3 regions of the Pediococcus inopinatus genome follow, and region 2 is predicted to be linked to each of the others. Evidence: a T-box and tRNA genes for the amino acid it is inferred to sense, from the RefSeq annotation. Region 2 holds a T-box; the other regions hold tRNA genes.

Evidence for each region. The T-box of region 2 lies ahead of ileS (isoleucine--tRNA ligase). A T-box ahead of a tRNA ligase gene usually reads a tRNA of that ligase, here a tRNA-Ile.
Region 1: it encodes a tRNA-Ile, which carries the amino acid that the T-box ahead of ileS (isoleucine--tRNA ligase) is inferred to sense. The anticodon was not compared.
Region 3: it encodes a tRNA-Ile, which carries the amino acid that the T-box ahead of ileS (isoleucine--tRNA ligase) is inferred to sense. The anticodon was not compared.

Annotation. Positions count from the first base shown of each region.
Region 1 covers NZ_CP019981.1:1,495,554-1,506,228, reverse strand. The annotation lists gene dusB (tRNA dihydrouridine synthase DusB) at 119-1,126, shown strand; gene lysS (lysine--tRNA ligase) at 1,221-2,693, shown strand; rRNA gene PI20285_RS07650 (16S ribosomal RNA) at 3,193-4,770, shown strand; tRNA gene PI20285_RS07645 (tRNA-Ile) at 4,861-4,935, shown strand; tRNA gene PI20285_RS07640 (tRNA-Ala) at 4,949-5,021, shown strand; rRNA gene PI20285_RS07635 (23S ribosomal RNA) at 5,196-8,118, shown strand; rRNA gene rrf (5S ribosomal RNA) at 8,211-8,327, shown strand; tRNA gene PI20285_RS07625 (tRNA-Asn) at 8,334-8,406, shown strand; tRNA gene PI20285_RS07620 (tRNA-Thr) at 8,459-8,531, shown strand; gene PI20285_RS07615 (peptide MFS transporter) at 8,644-10,122, shown strand; gene PI20285_RS07610 (metallophosphoesterase) at 10,257-10,675, shown strand, end outside.
Region 2 covers NZ_CP019981.1:1,069,244-1,079,918, reverse strand. The annotation lists gene murG (undecaprenyldiphospho-muramoylpentapeptide beta-N-acetylglucosaminyltransferase) at 1-495, shown strand, start outside; gene PI20285_RS05425 (cell division protein FtsQ/DivIB) at 513-1,520, shown strand; gene ftsA (cell division protein FtsA) at 1,674-3,020, shown strand; gene ftsZ (cell division protein FtsZ) at 3,047-4,333, shown strand; gene PI20285_RS05410 (cell division protein SepF) at 4,417-4,842, shown strand; gene PI20285_RS05405 (YggT family protein) at 4,856-5,107, shown strand; gene PI20285_RS05400 (YlmH family RNA-binding protein) at 5,176-5,967, shown strand; gene PI20285_RS05395 (DivIVA domain-containing protein) at 5,981-6,805, shown strand; T-box leader at 6,804-7,015, shown strand; gene ileS (isoleucine--tRNA ligase) at 7,061-9,856, shown strand; gene PI20285_RS05385 (cold-shock protein) at 10,045-10,278, shown strand; gene PI20285_RS05380 (NUDIX hydrolase) at 10,301-10,675, shown strand, end outside.
Region 3 covers NZ_CP019981.1:1,171,492-1,182,166, forward strand. The annotation lists rRNA gene PI20285_RS05965 (23S ribosomal RNA) at 1-1,400, opposite strand, end outside; tRNA gene PI20285_RS05970 (tRNA-Ala) at 1,575-1,647, opposite strand; tRNA gene PI20285_RS05975 (tRNA-Ile) at 1,661-1,735, opposite strand; rRNA gene PI20285_RS05980 (16S ribosomal RNA) at 1,826-3,403, opposite strand; gene PI20285_RS05985 (S1 RNA-binding domain-containing protein) at 3,759-4,139, opposite strand; gene PI20285_RS05990 (IS110 family RNA-guided transposase) at 4,490-5,719, shown strand; gene PI20285_RS05995 (VTT domain-containing protein) at 5,954-6,592, shown strand; gene PI20285_RS06000 (TIGR01906 family membrane protein) at 6,630-7,289, opposite strand; gene PI20285_RS06005 (TIGR01457 family HAD-type hydrolase) at 7,258-8,028, opposite strand; gene PI20285_RS06010 (YutD family protein) at 8,039-8,635, opposite strand; gene PI20285_RS06015 (metallophosphoesterase family protein) at 8,678-9,286, opposite strand; gene PI20285_RS06020 (amino acid permease) at 9,409-10,675, opposite strand, start outside.

The DNA of each region.
Region 1 (10,675 bases), 430 kb from region 2:
TGGTAGGATATCAGTTGTGTGCTATGATAAATCTCATGATGTCAGTAAACGAGAGATTGTATCCCAATGAACTGATTTAATTAACGTAACTTAGACCACTTTTTATGAGGTGAAAAATATGGAATGGCAAATTGGTGATGTAACAATTCCCAATCAGCTTGTTGTGGCACCGATGGCCGGTGTAACAAATTCTGCCTTTCGTCTAATTTGTAAAAAATTTGGCGCAGGACTAGTTGTTTGTGAAATGATTTCTGATCGAGGAATCATGTATAAAAATAAGAAAACTTTGAGTATGATGAATGTGGATCCTCATGAGCATCCAATGAGTATTCAAATTTTTGGGGGCACTAAAGAAACTTTGGTAGAAGCTGCTAAGTTTGTGGATCAGCATACTGAAGCCGATATTATTGATATTAATATGGGTTGTCCCGTCAATAAAGTTGTCAAAACAGAAGCTGGCGCACGTTGGCTTCTAGATCCCAACAAAGTTTATGAGATGGTTTCTTATGTAACAGACGCTGTTAAGAAGCCAGTGACTGTTAAGATGAGAACTGGCTGGGATTCCGATCATATTTTTGCGGTTGAGAATGCATTGGCTGCAGAGCGTGCCGGTGCTTCGGCATTAGCTATGCACGGTCGAACACGAAAACAAATGTATACAGGACACGCCGACTGGAACATTTTAAAAGAAGTTTCAGATCAACTCACAATTCCATTTATGGGAAATGGGGATGTCCGGACTGCTGAAGATGCAAAACGGATGTTGGACGAAGTTGGTTCGACGGCAGTGATGATCGGTCGGGCAGTTTTAGGAAATCCTTGGATGCTGAACCGAGTTTCCAAGTATCTTGAAACTGGTGAACTGGTGGACGAGCCAGAACCAGCCGAAAAGATCAGAATTGCGAAGGAACATTTACATGGTTTGGTAGAGCTAAAAGGCGATTATGTTGGCCCTCGGGAATTTAGAACGCAGGCTGCATACTACCTTAAGGGAATTTCCCATTCTGCAAGAACTAAGGTTGCGTTGAATAATGCGGAATCTGAGAAAGAGATGGATGACATCTTTGACCAGTTTGCAGAGAAGCAACAAGAGCGAGAAATTAAACGTCAACAAATGGCAAGGTGATTATCCACTTGCTTTTTTGGTGCAAAATAGGCATCATAGATACGTGAGACTAATGGTAGAGGAGGATTTTTAAGTGGCACAAAAAGAGCAAGATATGAACGATCAGTTGAAAGTTCGGCGCCAGAAAATGCAGGATTTACGTGATAAGGGGATTGATCCTTTTGGACATGCATTTAAACGGACCCATTTAACTAATCAACTTCATGAACAATACAGTGATCTAGATAAAGAAGAGTTAGAGGAAAAGAATGTTCAGGCAACGATTGCCGGAAGAATGATGTCTAAACGTGGTAAAGGCAAAGTAGGCTTTGCAGATCTTAAAGATCGCAAAGGTACGATGCAGATTTACGTACGTAAAGATACGGTTGGTGAAGATGAATATGCACTTTTTAAACAAGCTGATTTAGGTGACTTTATCGGTATTACTGGACAAGTGATGAAAACGGATATGGGAGAATTAACGGTTAAGGCAACAGACTTAACTTTTCTTACAAAGGCCCTACGTCCACTTCCTGATAAATATCACGGTTTGCAAAACGTGGAACAAATTTATCGTCAACGCTATTTGGATCTTATTTCTAATGATGATAGTTTTGCACGCTTCATCAAAAGAACCAAGATTATTAGTGCAGTTCGTAAATACTTGGACAACTTGGATTATTCCGAAGTTGAGACACCAGTTTTGCATGGTCAAGCCGGTGGTGCAAATGCACGTCCATTTGTTACCCATCATAATGCGTTAGATATTGACCTGTATCTCCGAATTGCTTTGGAGCTTCATTTAAAACGACTGATTGTCGGCGGAATGGAACGAGTCTATGAAATTGGCCGTGTTTTCCGGAATGAAGGGATGGATACGCGTCATAATCCTGAGTTCACAATGCTAGAAACTTATACTGCTTATTTTGATTTTCATGATGTGATGAACGAAACAGAAGGAATCTTTAAAGCAGCCGTTAAAGCAGTTTCGCCAGATGGTAAAATCACTTATCAGGGAACTGATCTAGATCTAGGCAAAGATTTTGATCGCATGCACATGGTTGATGCAATTAAAAAGTATACTGGGGTTGATTTCTGGCCCAAGATGTATTTGGAAGATGCTCGCAAATTAGCTGATGAACATAAGATTCACTATGAAGAATGGTGGCAAGTTGGTCATATCATTAATGAATTCTTCGAACAGTTAGTTCAAGATAAATTAACGCAACCGGTCTTTATTTATGGTCATCCAGTAGAAATTTCCCCTTTGGCTAAGAAAAACCCTGACGATGCTCGATTCACAGATCGTTTTGAGCTCTACATCAAGGGTAATGAATTTGCTAATGCCTTTACCGAGTTAAACGATCCGATTGACCAGCGTGAACGTTTTGAAGCACAAGTTGCTGAACGTGAGCAAGGAAATGATGAAGCCGAAGGTATTGATGAAGACTTTATCGAAGCTTTGGAATACGGAATGCCGCCAACTGGTGGACTTGGAATTGGAATTGATCGGTTAGTTATGCTTTTAACAGATGCACCTTCAATTCGTGATGTGTTATTATTCCCAACAATGCGTCCAGATAAATAGAGATAAAATAAACTATTTGCATTTTTTTGCAAATAGTTTATTTTTTTGTTTTGCAGATAGTAATATATTAAAAATGATAAAATTGATCTATGAATGAGATAAATAGAAATAAAAAGGCGTCAAATGATATAATCGTTCGTGTTTTTTAGATTTTATAAGATTCGCATCAATATGATATGGAATTATGATGAAATTGGGTATTGACCAATGGACGCTTTTTTGGTTATACTAGTACCCGTTGCTTAAGAGATGTGGTGTTGAGGCAAAAGAGTTATTTCAAATTCTTCTTGACACAATTAATTGCTGATGCTATTATTATATAGCTGTCAAAATTAATTAATATCTTTTAACAGCGTCCTAGTAGACCTTTGAAAACTGAACAAAGTTTCGACAAAGTAAAATGTGTAGGGTCTTCAAATGAAAATTTTGAAGCAAACATTTGCGAAGTCAATTCGTTTTAAACAATGAAACAACAAATGAGCTTGTAAAAACTCAAGTATAATATGAGAGTTTGATCTTGGCTCAGGATGAACGCTGGCGGCGTGCCTAATACATGCAAGTCGGACGCACTTTCGTTGAATGATTTAGAGATGCTTGCATCGAAGATGATTTTAACTATAAAGTGAGTGGCGAACGGGTGAGTAACACGTGGGTAACCTGCCCAGAAGTGGGGGATAACACCTGGAAACAGATGCTAATACCGCATAATAAAGTAAACCGCATGGTTTTCTTTTAAAAGATGGCTTCGGCTATCACTTCTGGATGGACCCGCGGCGTATTAGCTAGTTGGTGAGATAAAGGCCCACCAAGGCTGTGATACGTAGCCGACCTGAGAGGGTAATCGGCCACATTGGGACTGAGACACGGCCCAGACTCCTACGGGAGGCAGCAGTAGGGAATCTTCCACAATGGACGAAAGTCTGATGGAGCAACGCCGCGTGAGTGATGAAGGCTTTAGGGTCGTAAAACTCTGTTGTTGGAGAAGAACGTGTGTGAGAGTAACTGCTCATGCAGTGACGGTATCCAACCAGAAAGCCACGGCTAACTACGTGCCAGCAGCCGCGGTAATACGTAGGTGGCAAGCGTTATCCGGATTTATTGGGCGTAAAGCGAGCGCAGGCGGTTTCTTAAGTCTAATGTGAAAGCCTTCGGCTTAACCGAAGAAGTGCATTGGAAACTGGGAAACTTGAGTGCAGAAGAGGACAGTGGAACTCCATGTGTAGCGGTGAAATGCGTAGATATATGGAAGAACACCAGTGGCGAAGGCGGCTGTCTGGTCTGTAACTGACGCTGAGGCTCGAAAGCATGGGTAGCGAACAGGATTAGATACCCTGGTAGTCCATGCCGTAAACGATGAATGCTAAGTGTTGGAGGGTTTCCGCCCTTCAGTGCTGCAGCTAACGCATTAAGCATTCCGCCTGGGGAGTACGACCGCAAGGTTGAAACTCAAAAGAATTGACGGGGGCCCGCACAAGCGGTGGAGCATGTGGTTTAATTCGAAGCTACGCGAAGAACCTTACCAGGTCTTGACATCTTCTGCTAACCTAAGAGATTAGGCGTTCCCTTCGGGGACAGAATGACAGGTGGTGCATGGTTGTCGTCAGCTCGTGTCGTGAGATGTTGGGTTAAGTCCCGCAACGAGCGCAACCCCTATTATTAGTTGCCAGCATTAAGTTGGGCACTCTAGTGAGACTGCCGGTGATAAACCGGAGGAAGGTGGGGACGACGTCAAATCATCATGCCCCTTATGACCTGGGCTACACACGTGCTACAATGGACGGTACAACGAGTTGCGAGACCGCGAGGTTAAGCTAATCTCTTAAAACCGTTCTCAGTTCGGACTGCAGGCTGCAACTCGCCTGCACGAAGTTGGAATCGCTAGTAATCGCGGATCAGCATGCCGCGGTGAATACGTTCCCGGGCCTTGTACACACCGCCCGTCACACCATGAGAGTTTGTAACACCCAAAGCCGGTGGAGTAACCTTCGGGAGCTAGCCGTCTAAGGTGGGACAGATGATTGGGGTGAAGTCGTAACAAGGTAGCCGTAGGAGAACCTGCGGCTGGATCACCTCCTTTCTAAGGATATTTAGAAACGGAAACCTACACATATGTCGAAACTTTGTTTAGTTTTGAGAGGTCTACTCTCAAATGTATACCGCGCGAAACGGGCCTATAGCTCAGCTGGTTTAGAGCGCACGCCTGATAAGCGTGAGGTCGATGGTTCAAGTCCATTTAGGCCCATTGATACATTTTTGGGGAATTAGCTCAGCTGGGAGAGCGCCTGCCTTGCACGCAGGAGGTCAGCGGTTCGATCCCGCTATTCTCCATTGACGGCTTAGCCGTCGAATTTGTTCTTTGAAAACTAAATAATATCGAAAAATTTTCTAATTTTAATTATCAGATAATTAAACCGAGAACATTGCGTTTTATAGAGTTTTACAACAAGATTAGTTCTTAAAATAATCGCTAAACTCAAAACCACTTTATCTTCGATAAAGTTAGGTTAAGTTATAAAGGGCGCATGGTGAATGCCTTGGCACTAGGAGCCGATGAAGGACGGGACTAACACCGATATGCTTCGGGGAGCTGTAAGTAAGCTTTGATCCGGAGATTTCCGAATGGGGAAACCCAACAACATTAATCCGTTGTTACCACTACGTGAATTCATAGCGTGGCTGGAGGTAGACGTGGGGAACTGAAACATCTCAGTACCCACAGGAAGAGAAAGAAAAATCGATTCCCTGAGTAGCGGCGAGCGAAAGGGGAACAGCCCAAACCAGGAAGCTTGCTTCCTGGGGTTGTAGGACTGAACATTTGAGTTACCAAAGATTTTCATAGCCGAACAGTCTGGGAAGACTGGCCAGAGCGGGTGATAGCCCCGTAGGCAAAATGAAGATCCCTCAGTTCAGGATCCTGAGTACGGCGGAACACGTGTAACTCCGTCGGAATCCGGGAGGACCATCTCCCAAGGCTAAATACTCCCTAGTGACCGATAGTGAACCAGTACCGTGAGGGAAAGGTGAAAAGCACCCCGGAAGGGGAGTGAAACAGTTCTTGAAACCATGTGCCTACAAGAAGTCAGAGCCCGTTAATGGGTGATGGCGTGCCTTTTGTAGAATGAACCGGCGAGTTACGTTTGCATGCCAGGTTAAGTTGAAGAAACGGAGCCGTAGCGAAAGCGAGTCTGAATAGGGCGACTGAGTATGCAGATGTAGACCCGAAACCAAGTGACCTACCCATGTCCAGGTTGAAGGTGCGGTAAAACGCACTGGAGGACCGAACTCGTGTACGTTGAAAAGTGCTGAGATGAGGTGTGGGTAGCGGTGAAATTCCAAACGAACTTGGAGATAGCTGGTTCTCTCCGAAATAGCTTTAGGGCTAGCCTCGGACTTAGGATCATGGAGGTAGAGCCACTGTTTGGACTAGGGGCCCATCTAGGGTTACTGAATTCAGATAAACTCCGAATGCCATTGATTTATGTCCGGGAGTCAGACGGTGAGTGATAAGATCCATCGTCGAAAGGGGAACAGCCCAGACCACCAGTTAAGGTCCCTAAATATATGTTAAGTGGAAAAGGATGTGGAGTTGCATAGACAACTAGGATGTTGGCTCAGAAGCAGCCATCATTTAAAGAGTGCGTAATAGCTCACTAGTCGAGTGATTCTGCGCCGAAAATGTACCGGGGCTTAAACATATTACCGAGACTGTGGATGCCACCGTAAGGTGGCGTGATAGGAGAGCGTTCTAAGGGCGATGAAGGCAGACCGTGAGGACTGTTGGAGCGCTTAGAAGTGAGAATGCCGGTATGAGTAGCGAAAGACAGGTGAGAATCCTGTCCACCGAATGACTAAGGTTTCCTGGGGAAGGCTCGTCCTCCCAGGGTTAGTCGGGACCTAAGTCGAGGCCGAGAGGCGTAGACGATGGATAACAGGTTGAGATTCCTGTACTAGTTAAACTTGTTTGAACAATGGAGGGACGCAGTAGGCTAAGGAAAGCACACAGTTGGATAAGTGTGCCCAAGCAACAAGTCTTAGATAGAGTCAAATGCTTTATCTTTTAAGGACAAGTTGTGATGGGGAGCGAAATTTAAGTAGCGAAGTTCCTGATGTCACACTGCCGAGAAAAGCTTCTAGTTAGAGTTTAACTACCCGTACCGCAAACCGACACAGGTAGTCGAGGAGAGTATCCTAAGGTGTGCGAGAGAACTCTCGTTAAGGAACTCGGCAAAATGACCCCGTAACTTCGGAAGAAGGGGTGCTGATCGCAAGATCAGCCGCAGTGAATAGGCCCAGGCGACTGTTTATCAAAAACACAGGTTTCTGCAAAATCGTAAGATGACGTATAGGGGCTGACACCTGCCCGGTGCTGGAAGGTTAAGTGAATGAGTTAGCTTCGGCGAAGCTTTGAAATGAAGCCCCAGTAAACGGCGGCCGTAACTATAACGGTCCTAAGGTAGCGAAATTCCTTGTCGGGTAAGTTCCGACCCGCACGAAAGGTGTAACGATCTGGGCACTGTCTCAACGAGAGACTCGGTGAAATTATAATACCCGTGAAGATGCGGGTTACCCGCGACAGGACGGAAAGACCCCATGGAGCTTTACTGTAGCTTGATATTGAGTGTTTGTACAACTTGTACAGGATAGGTAGGAGCCGTAGATACCGGAACGCTAGTTTCGGTGGAGGCGTTGGTGGGATACTACCCTCGTTGTGTGAACCCTCTAACCCGCGCCACTAAGCGTGGCGGGAGACAGTGTCAGGTGGGCAGTTTGACTGGGGCGGTCGCCTCCTAAAGAGTAACGGAGGCGCCCAAAGGTTCCCTCAGAATGGTTGGAAATCATTCGCAGAGTGTAAAGGCACAAGGGAGCTTGACTGCGAGACAGACAGGTCGAGCAGGGACGAAAGTCGGGCTTAGTGATCCGGTGGTACCGTATGGAAGGGCCATCGCTCAACGGATAAAAGCTACCCTGGGGATAACAGGCTTATCTCCCCCAAGAGTTCACATCGACGGGGAGGTTTGGCACCTCGATGTCGGCTCATCGCATCCTGGGGCTGTAGTCGGTCCCAAGGGTTGGGCTGTTCGCCCATTAAAGCGGTACGCGAGCTGGGTTCAGAACGTCGTGAGACAGTTCGGTCCCTATCCGTCGCGGGCGTAGGAAATTTGAGAGGATCTGTCCTTAGTACGAGAGGACCGGGATGGACATACCGCTGGTGTACCAGTTGTTCCGCCAGGAGCATCGCTGGGTAGCTACGTATGGATGAGATAAACGCTGAAAGCATCTAAGTGTGAAACTCGCCTCGAGATGAGATTTCCCATTCCATTTATGGAAGTAAGACCCCTGAGAGATGATCAGGTAGATAGGTTGGGAGTGGAAGTGTAGTGATACATGGAGCGGACCAATACTAATCGGTCGAGGACTTAACCACAAAGTGGTGTTCTCAAAGAGAAGATTTCGATATTATTTAGTTTTGAGAGAATAAATTTCTTTCACACGAGCCGCGGAAGTGGATCGGAGAAGTGTGGTGACGATAGTGAGAAGGATACACCTGTTCCCATGTCGAACACAGAAGTTAAGCTTCTTAACGCCGAGAGTAGTTGGGGGATCGCTCCCTGCGAGGGTAGGACGTTGCCATGCGTTTATTCCGGCATAGCTCAGTTGGTAGAGCCCCTGACTGTTAATCAGGTTGTCGACGGTTCGAGTCCGCCTGCCGGAGTAGTGATAGATGTTAACCTTCTGAATTGAAAGTTAGCATCTTTTTCTATAATGCCGGCTTAGCTCAGTTGGTAGAGCATCGGTATCGTAAACCGAGGGTCGGGTGTTCAAGTCGCCTAGCCGGCATTGTAAGACACCTCAAAAGGTGTCTTTTGTTGTTTTTAGGAGAATTTGGGAAGCAATACTGCTAGAAACAATCAATTTTAATTACCAAGAGATGTTTGGAGGAAGAAATAAATTGAATAACAAAAGCGACGTAAGCAATGATAAGTCCTTCTTTGGACAACCAAGAGGACTATCAACATTGTTCTTTACGGAAATGTGGGAGCGTTTCAGTTACTATGGAATGCGTGCCATTCTACTTTTCTATATGTATTACGCAGTTTCCAAGGGTGGTTTAGGTTTTAGTCAGGTAACAGCTGCTTCGGTTATGTCCATTTATGGTTCATTAGTTTACCTTACAAGTGTGATCGGTGGATTTGTGAGTGACCGAATTCTTGGACCAAGAAGAACCGTATTTTTAGGCGGAATCTTCATTATGTTTGGACACATTGCTCTTGCGTTACCATTTGGGGCTCCCGGGTTATTTATTTCAATTGGTTTAATTGTAATTGGGACTGGGTTGCTAAAACCTAATGTTTCTGAAATGGTTGGGGGCCTGTATACAGAGGATGATATTCGTCGTGATTCTGGATTTAGTATTTTTGTTTTCGGAATTAATTTAGGAGCCTTGATTGCACCATTATTAGTTGGTTGGGTTGGTGCACAAGTTAACTTTCATGCAGGATTTTCTCTTGCAGCCATCGGAATGTTTTTTGGGTTACTACAGTATTACTTAGGTGGTAAAAAATACTTAAGTAAAGATAGTTTGTACCCATCAGATCCGATTGAACCTAAAGATGCCCGCAAGATTGAGTGGTCTGTTGCAATTGGTGTAGTGATTTTTGCATTAGTTCTGGTTGCAATGAAACTTGCTAACATTATGAACATTGATAATGTAGTCTTATTGCTGAGTATAATTGCTGTCGCAACCCCGATTGTCTATTTTGTTTTAATGTTTTCTAGTAATAAAGTTACTAAAATCGAACGTTCAAGACTTTTGGCTTATATTCCCTTATTCATTGCGGCTGTCATTTTTTGGGCTATTGAAGAACAAGGGTCAGTTGTTCTTGCCTTATTTGCGGCTCAAAGAACTCAGCTACATTTGGGCTTCATAACGTTATCTGCTTCGCAATTTCAATCTTTAAATCCGCTATTCATTATGCTTTACACACCATTCTTTGCATGGATGTGGATTAAAATGGGTAATAAACAACCTTCATCACCACGAAAGTTTGCTTATGGACTTGGTTTTTCAGGACTATCATATTTATTCATTGCCCTTCCAGGAATGTTATTTGGAACGGCTGGAAAAATTAATCCACTTTGGTTGGTTGGTAGTTGGGCAATTGTAGAAATTGGGGAAATGTTGATTTCACCAATTGGATTGTCAGTAACGACTAAACTCGCACCAAAAGCATTTAGTTCTCAGATGATGAGTATGTGGTTCTTAGCTGATGCTGCAGGACAGGCCATTAATTCGCAGATTGTGCGTTTTTACACCAGTGCCACAGAAGTTCCTTACTTCTTAATTGTTGGGGCTGTGAGCATCGTTGTAGGCTTTTTGTTGCTACTTATGTCGCGATGGATCTCTTCAAAGATGGTTGGAATCAATTAAATTTTAAAAAGCTAGATCAGTTTCTGTTTTACAGGACTGGTCTTTTTTATTTGGCAAGGTCTTTTAGGGGATTTTAGTTAAAATTAAGCGTAAAATTAAATATTAATCAGTTTTTGAAAAGCACAGGTGAAATTATGAAAATTGCAGTTACTAGTGACAACCATTTTGATGTGAATCGGCTTGATGTAAGTGAAACAATCAAAGCACAGGCTGACTATTTGGCCAATGAAAATGTTGAAATTTACTTGATTGCTGGAGATTTGTTTAATGATTTTGGCAAAAGCCTAGCCTACGTGCGAAGTTTGCAGGCGGAATTGGGATCACAGACATTAGTAAAATTTATTGCTGGCAATCACGATATGGTTCAAGGAGTTACTTTTGCTGAACTTGAAAGTACAATAGATGTTAGCTATATGCATAATCAATTTTTAGATATTCCTGGCACAAATTGGCGTCTGATCGGGAATAATGGCTGGTATGATTATGGATTTGCTGATAATCTTCCAGATAAAACCATCGCCAATTTTGAAACTTGGAAACGAGCGTACTGGAT
Region 2 (10,675 bases):
ATTAATTCTGCAATGGTTGCGGCACTCCCCGAGCTAAAGAAAAGGGATTACCAGGTTTTGTTTGTGACTGGAAATGTGCACTATAAAAAAATCATGGCGCAGCTTGATCCTGAAACACTTGGTAAAAATTGTGTTGTGCGACCATATATTTCAGAAATGCCAAGATTATTGCCAGATTTTGAAGCCATCCTCGGGCGTGCTGGGGCAACTAGTTTGGCGGAAATTACGGCTTTGGGGATTCCTTCAATATTAGTGCCAAGTCCCTATGTAACCAATGATCACCAAACCAAGAATGCAAATAGTTTGGTTAGAAAAGGGGCAGCAAAGCTTTTACCAGAATCAGAGCTGACTGGTAAAACTTTGTTAAAAGCGACTGACGCATTAATGAATGATCAAAGTTTAAGACAACAAATGGGTGATGCTGCAAGAAAAATGGGTCGTCCACATGCTGCCGAAGATCTTTTAAACGTGCTTGAATCTGTGGTTAAAAAATAGAAAACGGGGTGGCGATCGTGTTTGGAAAAAAGAAAACGAAAACTCCTCAAGTTAATCGTGACTTAACACCGTGGGAAAAAGCTCAACAAAAACAAAAAGCAGCTGAAAAGATAACCGAAAAGAAATCTAAAGAAAAGCATTCATCTTCGCCTAAGTTTCTAAATTCACGCAAAAAACGAATTTATTTATTTAGCGGATTATTACTTATTCTGATCGGAGCAGGCTATTTGAGTTCACCACTGAGTCGTGTTCAGACAGTTAAGGTAGCCGGAAATACCCATTTTTCCAAAGAAGAAATTCAAAAAATTGGAAATGTTCATCATAACGATTGGATTTTTCCATATTTGTTAGGCAATCGAGACAAATCAGAGCAAGTCTATAAAAAGAATCCTGAACTGATGAGTTACAAAATTAGCCGCCAAGGAGTAAATAAACTTAAGATTACCGTCAAAGAAAATATGATTGCCGGAGTTGTGCTTCGAAATAAAAAATATTACACAATTTTAGATAACGGGAAGGTTGTTAAAAAATCAAAAACACAACCGTCTGGAGATTATCCGATCTTTAAAAATTTTCATACAACAAAGGTTTTGAATGCTTTGCTAACTCAGTTTAAACAATTACCAGCTGTTGTGCGGAATGGAATTTCTGAAATTGATTATGTGCCAAGCAAAAACAATCCGAACCGCATCCATTTGTATATGAACGATGGGAACGAGGTTTACGCAATTTTATCCACGTTTGCAGCTAAAATGAAATATTATCCACAAATGGCAGCAGATATGAAACAAAAAGGCATTATTGATTTAGAAGTGGGTGCGTATTCCTATCCCTTTAAAAACAAGTCTTCAGAGTTAACTAGTAAGACAGCCTCTAGCAGTTCTGGTTTGGTCACTAGTTCAAGTAGTTCTTCTTCTACGGTTCCAAGTAGTTCGAATTCAACTGCAAATTCTTCGTCGACAAATAGTTCTAGTTCAGTAAGCGTTTCTAGCAGTTCTACAAGTACAGTGCAGGCAACAAATTAATAAAAATGAGAAATAATGGAATTTAATTCGATTTTTTAGCATATTTTCTCATTTTTTTAAAAGAATGCACTATTTAAATGTATTGAAGTTATGGTAAACTTGAGAGTATATACAAGAGTCTAAAATAGGGTATGTTTAGGAGGTTCCTTTATTATGGATAATTCAGGGATTTATGTTGGACTTGATATAGGGACCACCTCAATAAAAGTCATTGTCGCTGAACATGTAAATGGGCAAATGAGTGTTATTGGAGTGGGAAGCGAACGCTCTGATGGAATGAATCGTGGCGTGATTGTCGATATTGACAAGGCGTCAGCAGCTATCAAGAGAGCAATATCAGTTGCAGAAAATAAAGCAAATTTAAAGATTCACGAAGTAGTCGCTGGAATTCCAGCAAATTTATTAAAAATTGAGCCTTGTCGTGGTATGATTGCGATTGCAGAGACGTCTCGGGAAATCACGAATCAAGATGTGGTTAACATGGCTAATGCGGCTTCTGTACACAGTCTGCCTCCAGAACAAGAAGTAATCGATGTTTTGCCTGATGAATTTGTTGTTGATGGTTTTGATGGCATTAAGGATCCTCGGGGAATGGTTGGCGTTCGTCTAGAAATGAACGGAACTGTTTTAACCGGTCCTAAGACCATTATTCACAACACAAAACGGGCAATTCAGCAAGCCGGATTACATTTGACAGATCTCGTCTTGAATCCGTTAGCATTAGGAAAAACCGTTCTAAACGACGGTGAGCAGGATTTCGGAACTGTCTTAATTGATTTGGGCGCGGGCCAAACGACAACGGCAATTATTCATGACCATCATTTGAAGTATACATATGTTGATCAAGAAGGCGGTCAGTTTGTTACAAAAGATATTTCCGTTGTTTTAAATACCTCACTGAGTAATGCTGAAAAGCTTAAACGTGAATATGGTTATGCTTTTGCTGAAGGTGCCAGTGATGATGGCTTTCCAGTGGAAGTGGTGGGGCAATCAGCACCTACCCAGGTCACTGAGAAGTATTTAGCGGAAGTTATTGAAGCAAGACTAGAACAAATCTTAACCAACGCTTATAATCATCTTGACAGCATTGATGCATTAGATATGCCAGGTGGTGTTGTAATTACCGGAGGCGCAGCTGCAATTCCTGGAATTCAGAGTTTAGCAGCCGACATTTTTGGAACAAATGTAAAAATATATGTTCCAGAACCAATGGGATTGAGACACCCGGCTTTCTCACAGGCGTTTGCATTACTTAATTATGAAGCTTCCTTGAGTGAAGTGGATTTCTTGGCTAAAAGTGCAATGGTTTCGGGCACACGGCCAGTACCTGAGCAACAGACGTTTGATGATACAGAGGATGTTGACCAAGCAGAGTCAGAGCCTAATACGCAGTCAGCTCCTAAACGAGTTAAAAAAACCAAACCAAAGAAAGAGACATCTTTTTCTTTTAGCAACATGTTTGCTAGTTTGAAACGTTGGTTTAGCGAATTCTTTGATTAACTTTTAAAATAATGGAGGAAAACGGGATGGAATTTACAATGGATGATGAACAAAATGCTGGCGCAAATATCAAGGTAATTGGTGTCGGTGGCGGAGGTAGTAATGCCGTTAATCGGATGATTGCTGAAGGTGTAAAGGGCGTTGAATTTATCGTCGCAAACACTGATGTCCAAGCTTTGAAACAATCTAAAGCAGATACTAAAATTCAATTAGGACCGAAATTAACTAAAGGACTAGGTGCTGGTTCAACTCCTGAAGTTGGGAGTAAAGCGGCACAAGAAAGTGAACAAACTATTTCTTCTGCACTTGAAGGCGCCGACATGGTGTTTGTAACTGCCGGAATGGGTGGTGGTACCGGTACTGGTGCTGCACCATTAGTTTCTAAGATTGCTAAAGAAACAGGTGCTTTAACTGTTGGAGTTGTAACACGACCATTCAGTTTCGAAGGACCTAAGCGAGCTCGTTTTGCGGCCGAAGGGGTTGCCAAAATGAAGGAGCAAGTGGACACTTTAATCATTATTGCTAATAATCGTTTATTAGAAATGGTCGATAAGAAGACTCCAATGATGGAAGCATTTGGTGAAGCAGATAACGTTCTTCGCCAAGGTGTTCAAGGAATTTCTGATTTAATTACCTCTCCAGGTTATGTCAACCTTGATTTTGCCGATGTTAAAACAGTTATGTCTAATCAAGGCTCAGCTCTAATGGGAATTGGTTCTGCAAACGGTGAAAACCGGACTGAAGAAGCAACTAAGAAAGCTATTTCTTCACCATTATTAGAAGTTTCAATCGATGGTGCAGAACAAGTTCTGTTAAATATTACTGGTGGACCAGATCTTTCCTTATTTGAAGCACAAGCTGCTTCAGAAATTGTTGCCAAAGCTGCTACTGATGACGTTAATATCATCTTCGGTACATCAATTGACGAAAACATGAAAGATGAAGTTCGAGTTACAATTATCGCAACTGGAATTGATAAGAAGAACGAGCGTCCACTTCATCGAGCAACACCAAGAACAAGTTTTGATACACCCGCAAGCACAAACTCTACGGTATCAACACCATCGTTCAGTGAACCAACGACTAACAATGCGGCACCAAAACAAGAAGAGAAAGAAACTAAAAAAGACGATCCGTTTGGAGACTGGCAGTTACGTCAATCTAATTCAAATGGTGTACGTCCAACATCTGTCGAGGATGATAGCGAATTTAAAGATATTGAAAAGAAAGATTTCAACGTTTTTAATGATTCTGATAATGACGATGATAAAGGTATGGACACACCTCCATTTTTCAAACGTCGTCGCAAGTAATTAAATAGTAATTTGGAACTGGGAACAAGACAGCTGTTTTGTCCCAGTTCTTTGATACAGCGTCAATTTAGGAGGCGTTCTGTATGGCATTAAGCGATCGATTTAATAAGTTGTTTGGCATAGACGATCCAGATCATGCGTCAGATGAAGATCCTGATCTCAATGTGGCAACAACGACAGATAATAGGGTGGAAACAATGGACAATATTTCGGGTTCTAAAAGTCAAATTGCGTTATTTGAGCCACGTATTTTTAGTGATGCCAAAGAGGCGGCTAAACAATTAATCTCAGGGCAAGCCGTAATTTTAAATTTTGAACGAATTGATGATAGTCAAACGAAGCGGATTGTTGATTTCCTTTCAGGTACATTATTTGCCATCGATGGCTCAATCGAAGAAGTGGGAACACAAATCTTTTTGTGCACCCCAAATAGTTTCGAAATAAATGGTAGTTTGTATACAAATATTCAAAATGGAGATCTAAGCAAAAACGATCTAAATAAGGAGTAAACATTTGGTCTTTATATTTACAATTTTAAGTAAACTTATTCAGTTATATATGTTATTGATTTTTGTCTTTGTCTTAATGTCATGGTTTCCAGGAGCTTATCAGACCAAGTTAGGACAATGGCTAATAAAGTTATGTATGCCATATCTAAAAATATTCCGATTTATTCCTCCGTTTTTTGGATTGGACTTTTCTCCAATTGTGGCTATTCTGTTACTTGAAATGGCACAATATGGAATTGCTGCGCTTAGTAGTTTTTTCTATTAGGGATAAATTTGAATGCTCCTTAATGAGGATATATTTAGATTAGGTACTTTCTAAGAGGTAAGTTAAAAATGGACAATATTATGCAACATTTTCGTTCTGAAGAAGCTCCATTTGTTGAAGAAGCGACAGGATGGATTCAGGAAGTCCGTGATCAAAATCGTTTTATCTTAACCAATTTTCTTAATCCACGAGAGAAGTTTATCTTAACGACTTTAGTAAATCGTCTAGATGAAATTAAGATTCAGAGTTTTGGGGGATATCCGGGTGCCGAAATGAGTCGTTCACTCATTTTTCCGGACTATTTTGTTCCTGAACAACAAGATTTTAATGTCACGTTATTGGAAATTCAGTATCCTATTAAATTTGCCAGAATTCACCATCGAAATGTACTTGGAACGATCGCAAACATGGGGATCGAAAGAAATACGTTTGGTGATATTATTTCTAATGGTGAAGATTGGCAGTTTTTTGTGAAGTCAGAAATGGTTGATTTTTTCCTCTCTCAGGTTGGAAAAATTGGAAATATTAAGGTTCGTTTAATCGAAAAAGAGTTAAATGAAGCTATTGAACCAGATAATGATTGGGAATCTGGAACCACAACTGTTGCTTCAGTTAGAGTTGATGCAATCGTGGCGGAAGGTTTTCATATTTCACGAAATCATGCCAAGGAACTGATTGAAGAACGAAAAGTGCAGTTGAACTGGAAACTGCATCAACGTCCAGACTTTGAACTGGTTGAAAATGATTTATTATCGGTTCGTGGTTATGGTCGAATTCGTCTTGATAGTATTGAAGGTAAAACTAAGAAAGACAAAATTCGAGTTTTGCTTTCAATCATAAGTAGCAAAAAGAAAAAATAATGGAGGAATCAGTATGACTTTAGATCCAGTTGATATTCAGAATAAACAATTTTCGAATAAAATGCGCGGATATAATCCAATTGAAGTTGATGAATTCATACAACATGTTGCCATTGAATATCGGCAGGCTCTAGATAAAATTTCAAATTTGGAAAAGCAAGTTGAGAATGCAGAAACAAAGCTTGAATATTTTGATGATATGAAAGAAGCACTCAATAAATCTATTTTAGTAGCTCAGGATGCGGCTGATAAAGTCAAGAGCAGCTCAAAACGAGAAGCGGAACTAACTATGGAAGAAGCCCAAAAAGAAGCAGATGGAGCTGTTCAGAAAGCAAAAGTTAGTGCCGAGGCTGTAATTGATGAGCAAGCTGAAAAAGCGAAAAAATTAATTATGGCTACCAATGAATTGAGAAAGAACGCGCGCTTGTATCGCCAAAGAGTGCAGGTTTTGGTTGATTCACAACTTCAGATGATTAATGGTAGTGAGTGGGATAGTATCTTAAAAGAGGACCAAGACGTGCAAGTTAGTGATTTAAAAGAGGCAATGTTGCATACAGGAACGCTTGACAAGATTAAAGCTGCAAGTGTAAACTCAGTTGATGAGGAAGACGCTGGTGACATTACACCTGCTGTAGAGCCAACTACTGAAAGTAATTCTTTGGTTGAGAATCCACAAACGTCTACCGAGTCAAAAGATAAAGACAAAGCTGAAGAATCTGATGAAAAATCGGAAGAAACGGACCGTTCTCAGAGAGAGACAGTCGTTGTTTTCCCTGATGAAGAAATTACGTCTTCTCATCAGAATTCTGGCTTACATGTCAGTGCTAAAAATAAATAATTTTTCTATGAAGAGAACACATTGAAAGTGGGTTCCTGTCAGCGAGCTAGCGAATTGATGAGAGGCTAGCCAGGAACTACTTTACGATATCATCTCTGAGTTATCGAATCGATTTTTGTAGATGCGATCGGTTGAAAAGCCGTTATTTAATTAAGAAAAACTGTTAAGGTTTTTAAAATTGGGTGGTACCACGAAGACTTCGTCCCTTGTGACGAGGTCTTTTTATATTCAAAAAAATAGAGGAGTGACAAACTTATGCGTATAAAAGAAACCCTTAATTTAGGGAAAACAAAGTTTAAAATGCGGGGAAATTTACCTGTTAATGAAGCCAAGCGTGAAGAGGTTTGGGCAGAAAACAAGATTTATGAAACACGGCAAAAATTAAATGAGGGCAAGCCTTCGTTTGTTTTACATGATGGACCTCCATATGCAAATGGAAATATCCACATGGGTCACGCAATGAATAAGATTTCTAAAGATATCATTGTCCGGTATAAATCGATGTCTGGCTACCGTGCTCCTTATGTGCCAGGATGGGATACTCATGGTTTGCCAATCGAACAACAATTGACCAAAGAAGGCTATGATCGCAAGAAGATGTCGACAAGTGAATTCCGCAAACTTTGTCGTGAATATGCCTTAAAGCAAGTTGATATGCAAAGAGAAGACTTCAAACGCTTGGGTGTAGCTGGCGAATGGGATAATCCTTATTTGACTTTGAAACCAGAATTTGAAGCGCAAGAAATCCGTACCTTTGGGAAAATGGCTGAAAAGGGCCTGATTTTTAAAGGTAAGAAGCCGGTATTTTGGTCATGGTCCTCTGAATCTGCGATGGCAGAAGCGGAAGTTGAATATCATGATGTAACTTCGCCATCAGCATTCTTTGCTGAACAAGTGGTTGATGGCAAAGGTGTTTTAGATACTGATACGTATTTGGTTGTTTGGACAACCACGCCGTGGACAATTCCAGCTTCTGAAGGGGTAACAATTGATGCTAGTTTTGATTATTCAGTTGTACAACCAGCAGGTGATGATCGTAAGTTTGTGATTGCATCTGAATTAGTTGATAATGTGGTTGAAAAATTTGGCTGGGAAAACGTCAAAGTTCTTAAAACTGTTAAAGGTAAGGAGCTAGATCGGGTTCTTACCCAACATCCTTTCTACCCAGATCGTAAATTGGTTGTTATGTTAGGCGACTTTGTCACATTAGATGCCGGAACTGGATTAGTTCATACTGCTCCTGGATTTGGGGAAGATGATTTCCGAGTTGGTAAAGAATACGGACTAGATATTCTAGTACCAGTCAATGATCAGGGCTACATGACTGAAGAAGCCGGTAAAGATTTCGAAGGTGTCTTCTATGAAGATGCGAACCAAATCGCATTAGATAAACTGAAAGATGCTAATCTTTTACTAGATTACATGCCATACAAGCATAGCTATCCTTTCGATTGGCGGACTAAGAAGCCAGTGATTTTCCGAGCAACACCACAGTGGTTTGCTTCTGTTGATAAAATTCGAGACCAAATTTTAAGTGCCATTGATGATGTAAAATTCTCACCAGATTGGGGTAAGAAGCGTCTTTACAACATGATTCGTGATCGTGGCGATTGGGTTATCTCACGTCAGCGTGTTTGGGGTGTGCCATTGCCAATTTTCTATGGCGAAGATGGTGAAGCAATCATGACCCAAGAGACGATTAATCATGTTGCCGATTTATTCGAAGAACATGGATCTGATATCTGGTTTGATTGGGATGCTAAGGATCTTCTTCCAGAAGGGTTTACTAGTGAGCATTCACCAAAGGGCACATTCACTAAAGAAACTGATATTATGGATGTTTGGTTCGATTCTGGTTCGTCACATCAAGGTGTGCTGGCAGAACGTGATTACCTTACTTATCCAGCTGATCTGTATTTAGAAGGATCTGATCAGTATCGGGGATGGTTTAACTCTAGTTTGATTACTAGTGTGGCCGTTTCGGGTCATGCACCATACAAGCAAGTTGTTTCCCAAGGATTTACCCTTGATGGTCAAGGCCATAAGATGAGTAAGTCACTTGGCAATACAATTGTGCCAAGTGAAGTGATTAAACGAATGGGTGCTGAGATTGTTCGTTGGTGGGTTGCTTCTGTGGATTCTTCGTCAGATGTACGCGTTTCGATGGATAACTTTGTCAAGACTTCTGATAGTTATAAGAAGTTGCGGAATACGTTACGCTACTTACTTGCCAACACGACAGATTATGAACCAGCAACTGATAAAGTAACCTTTAAAGATTTAGAATCTGCAGACCAATACATGTTGATTAAGTATAATAAATTGGTTCAAGCTTTACTGGATGATTATGAAGCTTATGACTCCTTAAATATTTACAAACGGGTTATGAACTTTGTGATTACTGATCTGTCTGCTTTTTATCTCGATTTTGCTAAGGATGTTGTGTATATTGATCCTGAAAAGAGTCAATCACGGCGATCAATGCAAACAGTTTTCTATGAAATCTTGGTTGGTTTAACAAAACTGTTAACCCCAATCTTGCCACATACCATGGAAGAAATCTGGGAGTACTTGAAAGAACCTGAAGACTTTGCTCAATTATCAGAAATGCCAGTTGTTCAAAAATTCGATAATCAAGATCAGATTTTTGAGGATTGGGAACAATTCAAAACTGTCCGTTCTAATGTGTTAAAAGCGTTAGAAGAAGCACGGGATAGTAAGATGATTGGGAAATCAATGGAAGCACAAGTTAATCTGTATGCTGACGCCGACACAAAGAAGCTTTTGGATGAATTAAATACAAATGTGCGTTTAATTCTGATTGTGTCAAAATTAGAAATTCATGACTTGAAAGATGCTCCTGATGATGCTGAACAATTCAAAGGAATGGCCGTTAAGGTCCTTGTTGCAGAAGGTTCTGTTTGTGCCCGTTGTCGAATGACAAAGACGGATGTTGGAGCCGATGATGCCTATCCTGAACTTTGTGCACGTTGTGCTAAAATTGTTCGTGAGAATTATCCAGAAAGTATTGAAACAGGCCTAGAAGAATAGGTTGTTCAAAAAAAATCCGATTTAAATTTTGTTTGAGTTTGACTCTGACAGAATTTTGATCGGATTTTTTGTTCAGTTTTAGTAAATGTGCACGGTAATCAATTTACTTTTTTCAAAATAATCAGTATGATGTTAGAAGGAGTAGGTCGTAGCCTAGATTTTAAAATTAGGCTAATGGGAGGTTTCGTATGGAACACGGCACAGTTAAAAGTTTTGATAAAGACAAGGGTTTTGGATTCATTAATTTGGACGATGGTACAGAAGTGTTCGTCCACTATTCAGCCATTGAAGGTGAAGGGTTCCGTTATTTGCACGAAGGCGATGAGGTTAGTTTACTAGTTGTTCAAGGTGCTAAGGGATTACAAGCAGTCAAAGTTAGTGTGCTTCCCCTTGATACTGATTCGGAATCGTCAGTAGAATAATTAAGCGAAAGAGAAGTTATTTATGGAATTAGAAGAGAAAGTTGTAAAAAATGAGCCCCGATATAACGGAGAAATTATTGATGTTTATCAACAGACGGTGAAATTACCAAATGGCGATTTAGCTAATCGAGATGTTGTTTTGCATCAAGATGCAATTGCAGTTCTAGCAATTACAGATGAAAATAAAGCCCTTTTTGAAAAACAATGGCGGGCACCAATAAAAAAAGTTACAATCGAAATTCCGGCTGGAAAAGTTGAATCTGGTGAAACTACCGAGGTCACAGCTGTTCGAGAATTAAATGAAGAAACTCGTTATCAAGCTGGTGAGCTTAAACGAATTTCAGGTTTTTATTCAACTCCTGGTTTTGCAGATGAATACATGACGCTTTATATGGCT
Region 3 (10,675 bases), 100 kb from region 2:
CGACTTAGGTCCCGACTAACCCTGGGAGGACGAGCCTTCCCCAGGAAACCTTAGTCATTCGGTGGACAGGATTCTCACCTGTCTTTCGCTACTCATACCGGCATTCTCACTTCTAAGCGCTCCAACAGTCCTCACGGTCTGCCTTCATCGCCCTTAGAACGCTCTCCTATCACGCCACCTTACGGTGGCATCCACAGTCTCGGTAATATGTTTAAGCCCCGGTACATTTTCGGCGCAGAATCACTCGACTAGTGAGCTATTACGCACTCTTTAAATGATGGCTGCTTCTGAGCCAACATCCTAGTTGTCTATGCAACTCCACATCCTTTTCCACTTAACATATATTTAGGGACCTTAACTGGTGGTCTGGGCTGTTCCCCTTTCGACGATGGATCTTATCACTCACCGTCTGACTCCCGGACATAAATCAATGGCATTCGGAGTTTATCTGAATTCAGTAACCCTAGATGGGCCCCTAGTCCAAACAGTGGCTCTACCTCCATGATCCTAAGTCCGAGGCTAGCCCTAAAGCTATTTCGGAGAGAACCAGCTATCTCCAAGTTCGTTTGGAATTTCACCGCTACCCACACCTCATCTCAGCACTTTTCAACGTACACGAGTTCGGTCCTCCAGTGCGTTTTACCGCACCTTCAACCTGGACATGGGTAGGTCACTTGGTTTCGGGTCTACATCTGCATACTCAGTCGCCCTATTCAGACTCGCTTTCGCTACGGCTCCGTTTCTTCAACTTAACCTGGCATGCAAACGTAACTCGCCGGTTCATTCTACAAAAGGCACGCCATCACCCATTAACGGGCTCTGACTTCTTGTAGGCACATGGTTTCAAGAACTGTTTCACTCCCCTTCCGGGGTGCTTTTCACCTTTCCCTCACGGTACTGGTTCACTATCGGTCACTAGGGAGTATTTAGCCTTGGGAGATGGTCCTCCCGGATTCCGACGGAGTTACACGTGTTCCGCCGTACTCAGGATCCTGAACTGAGGGATCTTCATTTTGCCTACGGGGCTATCACCCGCTCTGGCCAGTCTTCCCAGACTGTTCGGCTATGAAAATCTTTGGTAACTCAAATGTTCAGTCCTACAACCCCAGGAAGCAAGCTTCCTGGTTTGGGCTGTTCCCCTTTCGCTCGCCGCTACTCAGGGAATCGATTTTTCTTTCTCTTCCTGTGGGTACTGAGATGTTTCAGTTCCCCACGTCTACCTCCAGCCACGCTATGAATTCACGTAGTGGTAACAACGGATTAATGTTGTTGGGTTTCCCCATTCGGAAATCTCCGGATCAAAGCTTACTTACAGCTCCCCGAAGCATATCGGTGTTAGTCCCGTCCTTCATCGGCTCCTAGTGCCAAGGCATTCACCATGCGCCCTTTATAACTTAACCTAACTTTATCGAAGATAAAGTGGTTTTGAGTTTAGCGATTATTTTAAGAACTAATCTTGTTGTAAAACTCTATAAAACGCAATGTTCTCGGTTTAATTATCTGATAATTAAAATTAGAAAATTTTTCGATATTATTTAGTTTTCAAAGAACAAATTCGACGGCTAAGCCGTCAATGGAGAATAGCGGGATCGAACCGCTGACCTCCTGCGTGCAAGGCAGGCGCTCTCCCAGCTGAGCTAATTCCCCAAAAATGTATCAATGGGCCTAAATGGACTTGAACCATCGACCTCACGCTTATCAGGCGTGCGCTCTAAACCAGCTGAGCTATAGGCCCGTTTCGCGCGGTATACATTTGAGAGTAGACCTCTCAAAACTAAACAAAGTTTCGACATATGTGTAGGTTTCCGTTTCTAAATATCCTTAGAAAGGAGGTGATCCAGCCGCAGGTTCTCCTACGGCTACCTTGTTACGACTTCACCCCAATCATCTGTCCCACCTTAGACGGCTAGCTCCCGAAGGTTACTCCACCGGCTTTGGGTGTTACAAACTCTCATGGTGTGACGGGCGGTGTGTACAAGGCCCGGGAACGTATTCACCGCGGCATGCTGATCCGCGATTACTAGCGATTCCAACTTCGTGCAGGCGAGTTGCAGCCTGCAGTCCGAACTGAGAACGGTTTTAAGAGATTAGCTTAACCTCGCGGTCTCGCAACTCGTTGTACCGTCCATTGTAGCACGTGTGTAGCCCAGGTCATAAGGGGCATGATGATTTGACGTCGTCCCCACCTTCCTCCGGTTTATCACCGGCAGTCTCACTAGAGTGCCCAACTTAATGCTGGCAACTAATAATAGGGGTTGCGCTCGTTGCGGGACTTAACCCAACATCTCACGACACGAGCTGACGACAACCATGCACCACCTGTCATTCTGTCCCCGAAGGGAACGCCTAATCTCTTAGGTTAGCAGAAGATGTCAAGACCTGGTAAGGTTCTTCGCGTAGCTTCGAATTAAACCACATGCTCCACCGCTTGTGCGGGCCCCCGTCAATTCTTTTGAGTTTCAACCTTGCGGTCGTACTCCCCAGGCGGAATGCTTAATGCGTTAGCTGCAGCACTGAAGGGCGGAAACCCTCCAACACTTAGCATTCATCGTTTACGGCATGGACTACCAGGGTATCTAATCCTGTTCGCTACCCATGCTTTCGAGCCTCAGCGTCAGTTACAGACCAGACAGCCGCCTTCGCCACTGGTGTTCTTCCATATATCTACGCATTTCACCGCTACACATGGAGTTCCACTGTCCTCTTCTGCACTCAAGTTTCCCAGTTTCCAATGCACTTCTTCGGTTAAGCCGAAGGCTTTCACATTAGACTTAAGAAACCGCCTGCGCTCGCTTTACGCCCAATAAATCCGGATAACGCTTGCCACCTACGTATTACCGCGGCTGCTGGCACGTAGTTAGCCGTGGCTTTCTGGTTGGATACCGTCACTGCATGAGCAGTTACTCTCACACACGTTCTTCTCCAACAACAGAGTTTTACGACCCTAAAGCCTTCATCACTCACGCGGCGTTGCTCCATCAGACTTTCGTCCATTGTGGAAGATTCCCTACTGCTGCCTCCCGTAGGAGTCTGGGCCGTGTCTCAGTCCCAATGTGGCCGATTACCCTCTCAGGTCGGCTACGTATCACAGCCTTGGTGGGCCTTTATCTCACCAACTAGCTAATACGCCGCGGGTCCATCCAGAAGTGATAGCCGAAGCCATCTTTTAAAAGAAAACCATGCGGTTTACTTTATTATGCGGTATTAGCATCTGTTTCCAGGTGTTATCCCCCACTTCTGGGCAGGTTACCCACGTGTTACTCACCCGTTCGCCACTCACTTTATAGTTAAAATCATCTTCGATGCAAGCATCTCTAAATCATTCAACGAAAGTGCGTCCGACTTGCATGTATTAGGCACGCCGCCAGCGTTCATCCTGAGCCAAGATCAAACTCTCATATTATACTTGAGTTTTTACAAGCTCATTTGTTGTTTCATTGTTTAAAACGAATTGACTTCGCAAATGTTTGCTTCAAAATTTTCATTTGAAGACCCTACACATTTTACTTTGTCGAAACTTTGTTCAGTTTTCAAAGGTCTACTAAGTCACTGTTGGAAGCGTTAAACGCCTCAACGCAACTATTTAACTTTATCATTTCAAATTCTAAAAGTCAACAATCATTTTCAAATACCTTTAACAATTATCTGCTTTCGTTTGAAGCAACATTTAATATAGTACCAAGAATACTTTACTCGGTCAAGGATTTATTTGAAGTTTTCCTTTCGGCTTGCTTAATTCCTAACTACGTATAGAATTTTTATTCATGTGTAGCCTGAATCTTCCAACTCTTTAACTCATCAGCAACACTTTGAAATCCGATGTTATTCTCATTATTGGTCCAATAAAATTTATGATAAACATGAACAGACTCTGGAATTGGATGTCTATGAACATTTACTTTCTGTTTCAGTGCTCGAATCGATAAACTAACGTGGGCATTAGTTGGATCAATATCAACAACCAGACAAGATAGATTCTGACCTATCCTATACAAATCGTTTAAGTCTTTGACAAATTCTTCACTACATTCAGATATATGAACCAGTCCTTTAAAATTCAATTCTTGATTTTCTAAGAAAATTCCATATGTCTTAATACCAGTAATTGTGCCTTGAATAACATCCCCATTCTTTAACATTTTAAACATCTCCTCGTATTATATAATTTGAAACTTTGTTATTTACTATTCCCTACTTAGATGTTGCGTGATATTCTCTAATTGTTCATTGGATTTAGGTCCAACTGGTATAGGCTTTCATCTCCTGTAGATTATCTACGTTATAAGCGCGCCGCCCAGACAATTCGAAACACCGCAAACCACAAGCTGTAGCGATTAATTTGATTCGTGTTCACTCGCGTGACACGCAGCTGAATCTTTTAATCTAGTCTTCTTATATTGCGAGGATGCCCGTTAGAGTTGGAATTAGGGAACATCACGCAGCACCTAAGCTTATCCAATTAATTCAAAGTGAAAGGAGGTCCTATCCTATGAATTTATATTTAGGTATTGATGTTGGTAAAAATAAATTAGACTTTTGTGCTTTAGATTCTGATCAACATTGCCGTTTTCAAGATGAAACTACTAATGATCTTAATGGTGCCGTTAAAATTAAACAGGTAATCTTAACTGAGACTAAAACCCACCATTATGAAAAGATAACTGTTGGTATGGAAGCCACCTCGGTCTATAATTTTCATCCGATGACTTTTTTCGCCGAAGATAGCGAGTTACAAGCCTTAGGCTTATCGGTTATCACCATTAACCCCTATACGTCACATCATTTTAGCCAGTTATTTGATGATGGTAAGACGGATGCGATTGATGCCAAACAATTAGCTGATTTGTTACGGATCAAACCACTGGGAACTTCAGTTGCTCGCCAAGAAAACTATGTGGCTTTGCAACGTCTAACACGGGAACGTTATCACTTGGTTAAACAAATGACTGATTCTAAAAATCATTTTTTGAATAATCTTTATTATCGTTGTAATACGTTAGAACGGGAGCTGCCAACATCCGTTTTTGGTTCAACTATGATGACCCTAATTACTGATGAAGAGTTAACCTTGGACGAGGCAGCGGCGCTACCTCTTGATGAATTAGTCACCCATCTTCAACAGTTAGCTCACGGTAAGTTTGGTGATGCCGAAGCCGTTGCTAAAGCTATTAAGAAAGCAACCCGTTCTTCTTATCGCCTATCAAAAGTCGTAACAGATTCTGTTGATGAAATTTTGGCGGTCTATGCGAATGAAATTCGGATGTTAAAAAAACAAATCCAAGTTTTGGATAAAACAATTACACAGATATCTACTCAAATCACAGATATCAATTGTTTAACTAGTGTTCCCGGTATTGGCCCAGTTTATGCGGCTGGTATTGTGGCAGAAATTGGTCAAATTGAACGTTTTCCCGATGAAAGTCATATTGCCAAGTATGCTGGCCTGGCTTGGTTACCACATGAATCAGGCACAAGCGTTCGTCAAGCTACACCACGAACTCGTAAGGGTAATCAATATCTTCGTTATTATCTAGTTGAAGCTGCCAACTCGATAAGACGTTATGATGTTACTTACCAACGCTATTACCACAAAAAATATGAAGAGGTACCCAAGTATCGTCATCGTCGAGCTATTGTCTTGACGGCACGAAAGCTTGTAAGATTGGTGGAAGTCTTGCTTAGAAACCATCAATTTTATATACCACCCAAAGTGGTATAGCTTTCGAGTTTACGATACTGAGTCCCTTCTTAACCCGCTAAATTAACTGTTTTAGTGGGCTGGGGAAGCTATACTCTCAAGAACTGATTAATAATAAAAACAAAGCTTTTTACATACTTGACTTATTACCACAAGGCTTATAATTTCTTATTCCTTATTTTAGCCAATGTCGAAGTATGATACAATACTCCTGTTTCAAAATAACAGTTGGCTTACTGAACACGGAGGAATATTGTGTCATTTCTTATTGATTTTATTTTACATATTGATACGCATTTAGTTTCTATTGTAAGTGCATTTGGTGATTGGACCTATCTCATCTTGTTTGCGATTATTTTCATTGAAACTGGGGCAGTGATTTTACCTTTTCTACCCGGCGATTCACTATTGTTTGCTGCTGCTGCTCTTTCAGCTAATCCCATGTATGGTCTAAATATTTGGATTTTTGTTTTTTTACTTTTCTTGGCAGCCGTACTTGGCGATTCTACTAATTTTTTCATTGGCCGCTGGGTTGGTAATACACTGACTGAACATCATTTGTTCGGTAAGTTTATCAATGAACAAAAACTCGAAGAATCACGTAATTTTCTCAATCATTATGGTAGCATTTCAATAACATTTGCTCGTTATATGCCAATCATCCGGACCTTCGCCCCATTCGTGGCGGGAGGCAGTCAGTTCAAGTATCGTAAATTTATTGTTTTTAATATGCTTGGTGCTTCGACCTGGGTTGCCTTGTGTTGTGGCGCCGGTTACTTCTTCGGAAATTTTCCGATTGTCAAACAGCATTTCTCAGCTATCGTAATTGGAATTATCCTCATTTCGTTAATTCCTATCCTCATTTCATTTTTAAAAGCACGTAAAAGTGCATAAAAAAATAAGCCTTTATATTCACAACCGAATATAAGGCTTATTTTTTTATCTGCTTTCTTCCAATCCAAATAAAAATTAGATAAAAACATTCAATAAAAATAAATACTAGTACAAAACACTGTAAAAAGAATTCCTCAGGTAGTGCATTTATAATCGGATCTTTTTGGGGGTCAAACATCCAGTCATCATTTCTAAATAACAATTCATGAAAAACTATAAAAAACTGATTAAACGATATACTCATCATAACTGCCACTAATATAGGAACCACAGCGGCAATCTGTAGTGGTCGAATAACTTGCCAAAGAGATTTTGTTTTAATTAATTCACGGATAAAAAAGAAAAAGATTACTCCTGAAATTACTAAAACAACTTCATTAAGCATAAACAAATTTTTTACGTCTGCAAAGTGTTGCAGTCCTGCACTAGAGCTTGGAAAATCAGTCATTTTTAAATGTTTTATCCATGGAAAACTTAAGTAATAGATTAACTGATGGTAATTATGCATTAACTGTATTTTCGACATATTGACTGTTGCCAACACGTGATACCACTTCAAAGTCCAACTATAAAGAAATGTACAGTTAATAACTAAAAAAATTGACAAAGTGATTCCAAATAAATGAAAAGCACACCACTGCCCAAGCCTACGCCATTTCATACTATTACTTCCATTCATCAAACGACTGAATTTCATGAGTCGGTTGAACTTCTTGCTTCTTTACAAATTCACGGGTTGAAACGCCGGTATACACAAGTAACGTGTCAATACCAAAATTAATTCCAGCCGAAATATCAGTCATGTAATTATCCCCAACCATAACCACATCTTCCTTGGCTAAACCAATTTGTCTAACTGCCTTTTGCATGATGATCGTCTCTGGTTTACCAACATACGTGGCTCTTTGTTGGGTAGCTCGTTCTACCATTCCAATTAAAGAACCCGCTCCTGGAACTAATCCTCGCTCATTAGGCAAATTTGTATCTGCATTTGTTCCAATGAATGTCGCACCTCGTTTTATAGCCAAAGTTGCTAATTCAAATTTATGATAAGTAACATCATAGTCCAATCCAACAACCACCCAGTCTGGATGAACCTCATCAAATGTAAATTTTTTGTTCAAAAGTGCTTGCTTTAACCCTAGTTCACCAATGACATAAACTTTACGCTTGTCGCCAGCTATCCCGTCTAAATAATCAGCGGTTGCCAGTCCAGCTGTATAGACTTCATCGGCCGTGACATTAATATTATGATTATCCCGCAGGTTTTTGGCTACATCTTCTGGTAACTTGGTTGTATTGTTCGTCACAAACAAAAAATCAGTATGTGTATCTTGTAATCGTTTGACAAATCTAGCTGCTGCCGGAATTTGGTCACGACCACGATAAATTGTTCCATCTAAATCAATTAAATATCCTTTATAATCTGAAATCATTTTTTCTTCCTCATTTAGTCTCTCTTATTGTGAATGAACGTTTGCCTCTTTTATGAACTTCTGTAATTTTATTTTGTCTATGATTAACTGGCTTAGCTTTTTGTTCAGTTATTTTTTCTTCAACAAAAGGTTTCTGTTTGAACTTACGTACCCGCTTATTTGGACGCTTATTTTTACTAGCATTCTTATTGGTTGGCTTTTTGGTTGTTTCCTTTGTCCTCAAACTACGCTGCTTGGCTGGTTTATTTACACTTAAATTTCTTAAAATAAAATAAGCACAACCAAAATTGCAAAATTCCAATAAATAGTCTTGAATAGCACTTTGCTTTTCAGTGTCCTTGGCATTCCGATCGTCGTTGCTATAAAAGCCACGAAGCCGCAGCTGTTCATAACCAATATCACCAACAATATAGTCATACTTGCTTAAAACCGGGCTAAAGCGTTCAGCCAACTGTTCACGATCAAAAGCGCTTCGCTCATCACTAACGAGTTGATACTGGTGACCATTTATCAAAATATTGGCATCGTCTAAAAGATCAACGGTATTAATTACAGGCCGTCTATTTGTTTTTTCGTCACTATCGTCCTTACTCTGAGCATTAGTCATGCGTCTGCCTCCTTTTTCTTTATATTAGCTTATATTTTGTTTCTAACCACGTTTGCCAAAATCCTCAAACTTTCCTTGAACCATTTGCTCAATATCCGTTTCCGAGAATGGTGTTCCAAAGGGAATTTTGTAATTCAAATAATCTTTTTCCGGAGTATCAATACCCACATTTATGTCTTCCTTGATATTTACACTATAATGATGAATATGGCCATGTAAATTAATGATTTGTTTGACAATCCCCATCATCATTGGATAGTGTGTCATATAATATTGCCGATGATTAAACTTAATTAACACTCCCACATCATGAAACTCAAATTTGGGCTTCCCATCTACCATAAAGTTATGACTAGCCAAATATTTGAAAAAAGCACGACTATCATGATTTCCCTTAATTAAAACAAGATGACCATTTAAAGACTTCAATACACTAAAAACTGCTTCGTTTGAAAGTCCTGCTGGATGGGTAAAATAAAGCGCAATATCACCCAAATGATACACCGTATCTGTCGACTTCACTTTGGCATTCCAATTTTTAATAATTCTTTGATTCATAGTTTCAACATCTGGAAATGGGCGCGGGGCAAAATCATTATCACCCAACAAATCCTTATGAAAAAAATGTGTATCAGCTGTAAAAAAATTCAAAACAATCCCTCATTTTCAATGTGTTCCATTCCAGTATATAACACTCGGCTAAAAACTGGTTAATTTTTCTTTATTATGCTTAATTTACAATAAAAAACGAGAAAAATTTACTTTCTCCCGTTTTATTGATCCCTTTTAATTGTATGTTTCTTCTTTTTCCTCATAATGTAAATACAGTTCAGAACCGCAAACCAAAGTAACGAACCAATCAATGCGATCAGTGTATCAACCTTTAATATCAACACAAAACCAACAAAGGTTAAAAAAATCAATACAATATAATCACTATATGGATACCAAGGCATCTTAAACTTCACATCAGTATGCGTTGTATTTTTTAATTGCTTACGGTACTTCAGGTGTGCTAGCACAATTGCGCCCCAAATAAATAGAAAACAAGTTGTAGCAACACTAGATATAAATGTAAAGACTTTTCCAGGAACAAAAATATTTAAAATAACTGCTAAAGCGATTACTAGCGCCGAAACCAATATAGCATTAGCCGGTACTTGAGTATGCGATAACCGACCTAATTTCTTACCTACTTTTGACTTACTCCCGTAACTTAACGAAAATAACATTCTTCCTGTCGTAAATAACGCACTATTACAAGCAGATGCTGCTGCAGTTAATACTACAAAATTTATAATTGCCGCTGTCCCTTTAATGCCAATGTTTTGAAAAACTTGGACAAAGGGACTAGAGGTTGGTGAGATATATTTCCATGGAAATATGGCCATCAAGAAAAATAAGGCTCCCACATAAAACAATCCAATTCGCATTGGAATATCATTTATTGCCTCAGGAATTACCTTGCGAGGATCTTGTGTTTCTGCCGCTGTCATGCCAACCATTTCAACACCAACAAAAGCAAAAACTACCATTTGAAATGACAAAATAAACCCTTTAATCCCTTTAGGAAAGAAGCCACCAAAGGCCACTAAATTTGAAAGTGAAGCATGTCCGACAGAAGTTTTGTAATGTATAAAGACTAGTACGATTCCAGTTATTATGAGCATTAAAATTGCTGCAATTTTAATGATGGAAAACCAAAACTCCGTCTCACCAAAAAGTTCTACAGTAATTAGATTCATGACTAATAAAACTAACAAAATCACAAATCCTGGAATCCACTGTGGTAAGTTTGGAAACCAAAAATGCATGTATAATCCAGCAGCAGTGATCTCAGCCATTGCAATCGTGACCCAACAGACCCAATAAGTCCAACCTGTCACGAATCCCACTTGTTTGCCTAAATATTTTGTAACAAAATCCACAAAAGAAGTTGAATACAAATCGGAAAGAAGCAGCTCTCCCAATGCTCTCATTAACCAGAAACAAACTATTCCGGTAATCGCATAAGCCAACAAAATTGATGGCCCAGCTAAG